One region of the Exiguobacterium sp. LL15 genome, then DNA from elsewhere that is predicted to be linked to it. Evidence: a T-box and tRNA genes for the amino acid it is inferred to sense, from the RefSeq annotation. Region 1 holds a T-box; the other holds one or more tRNA genes.

Region 1 (3,429 bases):
CTTGTGCTTCTTCACCAGCAGCGACTTCTGTGACTCGTTCTCCATCATGCAACAATGCGATGATTTTCGCATCCGCCTTAAGGTCGGTATAGCCGACGAACGTACTTTTATCTTTTAGCGTCGAGAGGACTTCCGATTGCTGTTGCATCGAACCACTCTCTTCACGCGCTGCACGTGCACGCTGACGTTGTGCATCCATCGCTAGTTTGAAGCCTTCTTCATCAACAGACATCTGATGATCTTCCGCATACTCGACTGTCAATTCGAGTGGGAAACCATACGTGTCATACAGACGGAACGCATCTTCGCCACTGATGACGTGCTCACCGTTTGATTTAGCCGTCTGAGCGACCGTGTTCAAGATTGCAAGACCGTCATGAAGTGTCTCGTGGAAACGTTCTTCTTCGTTTTTGATGACACGTTTGATGAAGTCTGCTTTTTCTGGAACTTGTGGGTAGAAGTCGACCATGACATTCCCGACCGTATCGACGAGTTCATACATGAACGGACGTTCGATTCCAAGCATCTTCGCATAACGAACCGCACGGCGTAGTAAACGACGAAGGACATATCCACGACCTTCATTCGAAGGAAGCGCACCGTCACCGATTGCGAATGACACAGTACGGATGTGGTCTGCGATGACCTTGAATGCTACATCGAGTTTCGAATCATCACGGTAGATTTTACCGCTGATTTCTTCAGTCTTATGAATGATCGGCATGAACAGATCCGTATCGAAGTTCGTCGGCACGTCCTGCATGACACATGCCATCCGCTCAAGTCCCATTCCTGTATCGATGTTTTTACGCGGAAGTTCCGTGTAGTTGCCGTGTCCATCGTGGTTATACTGACTGAAGACGATATTCCAAATCTCGAGATAGCGTTCGTTTTCGCCACCTGGGTAGAGTTCTGAATCGTTCGGATCGTCTCCAAAAGCAGGTCCACGGTCGAAGAAGATTTCCGTGTTCGGACCAGATGGACCTTCACCGATTTCCCAGAAGTTATCTTCAAGTGGAATGATCCGCTCAGCCGGTACACCGAGTTCAAGCCAGATTTGACGCGCTGCGTCATCTTCCGGGTGAATCGTGACCGAGAGACGTTCCGGGTCAAGACCGTACCAGTCATCACTCGTCAAGAGTTCCCAGCCCCATTTGATTGCATCTTCACGGAAGTAATCACCGACAGAGAAGTTTCCGAGCATCTCGAAAAACGTATGGTGACGTGCTGTTTTCCCGACGTTTTCGATATCATTCGTCCGGATTGATTTTTGTGCGTTGACGATACGTGGATTATCAGGAATGACACGACCATCGAAATACTTCTTGAGTGTCGCAACCCCTGAGTTGATCCACAAGAGCGATGGATCCTCGACCGGTACGAGTGAAGCACTCGGTTCGATCGCATGCCCTTTGCTTTGGAAGAAATCAAGATACATCTGACGGATTTGTGCACCCGTTAATGGTTTTAAAGCTTTCATGAACAGTTACCCCCATTGGTTTTATTTGGACGCAAAAAAGCGATGCCTTCATCCCTGAAAAGGGACGAAAGCATCGCTTCCGTGGTACCACCCTCGTTCGTAAGCAATCCATTGCTTACCTCGAACATCTGATAACGGGGATGACCCGCAGGTGTTTACACCCGACTCCGGAAGGAGCTTCAAAGGGACTCGAGAAAGTGATTGCAGCAGATTCACTTCTCTCTGGACTCGAGTTTTCCTTTTACTTATCTTCCATCAACGTGTTACGTCCATTCATCTATCGTGATTATTACCTATCGTACAGCATCCGTCAAGTCTTTGTCACCCCACCGAGTCGTTCAATCAATCGTGTTCGGCGCCGCGGCTCCTCTTCTTGCGACGCTTTATGAAACGCTCGTGGGTCGCCGAACAATAATAAACTCGACTTCGCACGGGTGACCGCCGTATAAATCAAGTTTCGAGAATGTTTGAATGCCCCCGTGAAATAGACCGGCATCAAGACGATCGGGAACTCGGACCCTTGTGCCTTGTGAATCGTAATCGCGTAGGCATGCGTGAATTGATCCCAATCACTCCGGTTGTACTCGACTTCCGTCTGGTCGAAGCGGGCGATGATCTTATCCACCTTGTCGACGTTTTCTTTGGCGAAGAAAATATTGACGATTTCGCCGATATCTCCGTTGTAGACGTTCTCTTCCGCATTGTTGACGAGCTGAAGAATCTTGTCCCCGGTCCGGTAAATCCGGGTGCCTTGTTTGACTTCGCGTTTTTTCGGTTCCTCCGGATTGTAGACGCGTTGCAAGGCGACATTCAGTTCGTCGATTCCCACCTGACCACGGTAAGTCGGTGCCAGAACCTGAACATCGAATTTCGAATACCCTTTTGCGAGTGCTTTTTCCGCGAAGGCTGAGATGCCGCGTAACGTCTCTTGCGGAGACGCGGTGTAAAAGCGACGATCCGCAAGTGGTGATAACAAATCAGCTGACGTCGTCCGGTTCTTCAAATCATGCGCGAGCCGTAAAATCGAAGAATCTTCCGCTTGGCGATGGACGACGTTCAAACGAACGACGGGAATCCCTTCCGTATCCATCAAGTCTGCCAGCACTTGCCCTGGACCAACGGATGGTAATTGATCCCGGTCACCGACGAACAAGATTTTCATACCGTTCGGCACAGCACGGAGCAGACTCGATAACAAGTAGATATCAATCATCGACGACTCATCGATGATCAGTACTTTCCCCGTGATCGGCTGATCTTCATTTAATTGGAAATTCGTTCCGTCATACTTCAACAGACGATGAATCGTCATCGCTGGGACGTCCGTTGCTTCCGACAAACGTTTAGCGGCGCGTCCGGTCGGTGCAACAAGGACGTACGGATAAACATCTCCCGTCTTGACGCGACTCTTCTCAAGCGGCCAATCATGAATTTCTTGCAGGGCATGTAAAATTCCCTTGATAACAGTCGTCTTACCGGTACCGGGTCCACCGGTCAGGACCATCAGCGGTGCTTTGACCGCTAACTCGATCGCTTCTCGCTGTTGCGCCGCATATTCCATGCCAAACTGTTCTTCGAGATGCCCGATTGCTTCAAGGATCGTCGCGACATCGACTTCCTGTTCGGCACCGTTCGCCATGACGCGCGCCAGTTCCTTCGCCGCTCGGACTTCGGCATAAAAGATCGTCGGTAAATACAAACAGCCTTCTTCGAGCTTGACCTTATCTTCAGCGAGCAACAGTTCAATCGCTTGTTCTAGCCGTTCACCCGGGTCTTCACCAAGCAAACGGGGTGCTCGCTGCAATAGCGAGTCGACTGTCGCAAAGGCATGTCCCTCTCCTGCTTCTTGTTCTAATATGTGCATGATCGAAGCAGCGACGCGCTCCGGGTGTAATCCGACGAGTCCGAGATGTGATGCGATATGATCGGCTGTCTTAAAACCAATCCCA
Region 2 (3,429 bases), 730 kb from region 1:
GACGTGGTGAATAGAAGCTACCAGTTTTCGCTTCAGCATTATACTGCCCTTTATCAAGCTGTGGACGTGACGTGTTCATGAGGATATTCTTCGCGAGTTTAACGCGTGTCGCACCATCGACTTTGAAATCCTTCGCGATTCGTTGCATGACAAGTGCCGTTCCTCCGGCGACGTGTGGTGCTGCCATCGATGTTCCACTCATGACGCCATATTCGTTATCATTGAGCGTCGAGTAGATTTTTCCACCCGGTGCCGTGATTTCAGGTTTGAAATCAAGATTTGGTGTGACACCCCATGACGTGAAATCAGACATCTCGCCCGCTACTGGGTTATCTGCTGAGACCGCTTTTCCATCGAACGTGACAGCAATTGCTTTTCCTGCTTTCGCTTTTTCTTCAAGATCATTCCCATCCGCGATGCTGAGCGTCACCATCGGAATCGTCGGATTGTTAAGTGCCATGCTGACATAATCCCCATGATCGACTCGTCCACGAACGATGACACCGGCTGCTCCTTGTTTCTCAGCTTCTGCTTGAATCATACCGTAATTGAAACTGCCGTTACGCACAACAAAGACAACTTTTCCTTTGACATCTTTTCCTTGATAGTTCGATGCTTGACCATCGCCGACATAAATGACGTCTTGCTTCTCCTTGTTGAATACCTTAATCGGATTCGGCGAGTCCTGTTTTTGGTACGCCAAATACCCAGCATCCTGTCCGTCAATCGTCAGTGCCATACCTTCAAGCGTTAATTTCGTATTCTCTAGCGATGCGACTTGTAGCGCTTGGCTGATCAACCCTGGAGATCCTACAACACCGATGTCAGGATTCGCTGTATACGGATTGCCTGCACCATGTCCTGTGAATGCCGAGTTTCCAGCAGAGATCGCACATAAGATCCCGTTGTTCATCGCGTTGACGATCGCCCGTTGCTCTGGATCATCTGCGTTGACGAATGATGCCGTCGAACCGAGACTCATGTTGATGACATCCGCTCCGAGGGCGATCGCATCATCAATCGCTTTGATGTAGATATCACTGAATGTCGATGGCATGCCTGGATCATTTCCGAATACTTTCATCGCGAGGAGTTGTGTTTCCGGTGCGACCCCTTTGATACCACCGTTCGCTTCGTCTCCATTAGCACCGACCGTACCCGCTACGTGCATTCCGTGCATCGATGCACCTGCACCTAAATCACGGATTTCGCTATCGTGATCAGCGTAGTTATAGCCGTATGGAACTTTTTCCGTGAAATACTTACCTTTTAGTCCTTTTGTTTCTTTAGCACTCTCGACCTTCGAAGAAGTCAAATCAATCTTCGTCTCTGGGCTCAACACCATATCTTTATGCGACGGATCAATCCCCGTATCGATGACCGCTACAATTGTCCCTTCCCCTTTGAAGCCGTAGTCCTGCCATGTTTCTTTTGCATTAACCATATCTTTGCTATATAACATATCTGGTTTTGCACCTTTATCGGCTTTCGGTCGCGCGTATTCATGGGCGATATGTACGCTCTTGACTCCGTCGAGTTGTTTGATGTCTTCGATGTCGCCGAACTTGACTTCACCACTGAATCCGTTAATGACGGTCGTGAAGCTTTCCTTATATGTAACGGGAATCGATTTTTTAGCGATCGCTGACTTGACTGATTTTTGGACACTTACGAGGCGATCTTTAATCGACTCTTTTTCGGCATTGCTCAATGTGCTATACCGCTTGTTTTGTGCCTGCGCAATTTGAATCGCCGGCTTCTGCTCCATCTCGATGACGACACGGACCTTGTCAGACTGCTTATACACCTTCTCCTGTCCTGTTTTCTTAAGTGAGAGGGCGTGCGGCTTTTGACCGCTTGCCTTATCTTGCGAGGACAGTGCTCCTTGAGCACTGACCAAGTTGGAAGATGTCATCAAGACAGCTGCCAAGAGTGCGATTTCCTTCTTCATACTTCTTTTCCCCTTTTCTAAAAAACTATAATGATGTTACCAACAAAACAGTTAAACGAAAATTCTGTATATTTAGTTTAATGAAATAGATGGAAATAAACAATTCAGTTCTGTCTGTTTTATATAATTATTTGTTTTTATTGACACTTTATATTGCATTTCCATATTTTGAAAACAACAAAAAACTCTTGAATGCTCAAGAGTTTGAAGTGTACGAATATGGTGGAGACTATCGGGATCGAACCGACGACCTTTTGGCTGCCAGCCAAACGCTCTCCCAGCTGAGCTAAGCCCCCATGAATTAACTTTAGTATACGCATCGCTAACTGCTTTATCAATATAAAAATAACGCTTTCATAAAAAAGAATCCCTTCCAAAATTATCGGAAGGAATTCACGATTCATTTATTCAATTCACGCATCAAATCCGCCTGTCGTTCAAGCTCTGCCTGTTGCTCGAGGACCAAGACCTTTTTGTACGTCCGCGCAGAAATCAAGATGCTGATTTCATAGAGAACGAACAATGGGACCGAGATCATCAAGTGTGACGTCACGTCCGGCGGTGCGATCAATGCCGCAACGACGAACAGCGCAAAGTACGCATATTTCCGATTCTTTCGCATGAAAATTGGCGTCACGAGACCAAGACGTGTCAGAAACATCGTCACGACCGGCAATTGGAAAAGAAGACCGAACGGAATCGTTAATCGGATTAAGAAACTGAAGTAGTTCTCAACTCCGATGACTTGTTCGATTCCGAGTTCCTTCCCTAGTTCAGTCGAAACTTTTAATAAGAAAGGTAACAACCAAAAGTATGAGAAGGCTACACCAGCCAAAAATAGAAAGAAGATGACCGGAATATACGTCAATGTCGCTTTTTGCTCCTTATCATACAGACCAGGGCGGACGAATGCCCAGAGTTGATACATCCAGAACGGCGATGCCAGCACGATTGCGATGATGAACGCAAGATTCAAATACAACATTAAAGGATCTGCGACGTTGAAGGCATTCAAACCGATACCGAGCTCTTTTAAGTCCGCTTGCAAGAAGCGAACGAGCGGTCGGACGAGCGGAAATGCAACAGCGAACAGGACGACGACGATGATAAGCGACCAGACGATCCGTTTACGCAGTTCGTCCAGATGCGACGTCACGCTTTGTTCTTGATCAATCGCCATGATTCAATCACTTCTCTTTCGGTTCATCCTTTTTATCGTCGTCCATGATACCGTTCGTTGCGCTCTTGAACTCTTTCAATGTCTGACCCGCAGCACGACCAAGTTCAGGTAACTTCTTCGGTCCGAAGATGATTAATGCGACGACACCGATTAGTGCTAAGCTACCTGGTCCGATGAATGCTATAGTTGACGGGATAAGGTTTTCCATTATGATTTCACTCCTTCAGCTGATTGCGAATAATGCTTCATGAAATAAACTAACGACTGCAACTCGATCGATAAATCGATGTGATGGACC

The links. A T-box is a leader RNA that pairs with one kind of tRNA and senses whether it is charged. The one in region 1 lies ahead of alaS (alanine--tRNA ligase), so its partner is inferred to be a tRNA-Ala.
Region 2: it has a tRNA-Ala gene. The T-box ahead of alaS (alanine--tRNA ligase) is inferred to sense a tRNA for this amino acid. The anticodon was not compared.

Annotation. Positions count from the first base shown of each region.
Region 1 covers NZ_JANFNX010000001.1:742,110-745,538, reverse strand. Annotated here, with positions in the region: gene alaS (alanine--tRNA ligase) at 1-1,480, opposite strand, end outside; T-box leader at 1,538-1,748, opposite strand; gene recD2 (SF1B family DNA helicase RecD2) at 1,791-3,429, opposite strand, start outside.
Region 2 covers NZ_JANFNX010000001.1:9,372-12,800, reverse strand. Annotated here, with positions in the region: gene NOM72_RS00085 (S8 family serine peptidase) at 1-1,951, opposite strand, end outside; tRNA gene NOM72_RS00080 (tRNA-Ala) at 2,172-2,247, opposite strand; gene tatC (twin-arginine translocase subunit TatC) at 2,352-3,131, opposite strand; gene NOM72_RS00070 (twin-arginine translocase TatA/TatE family subunit) at 3,139-3,339, opposite strand; gene NOM72_RS00065 (redox-sensing transcriptional repressor Rex) at 3,339-3,429, opposite strand, start outside.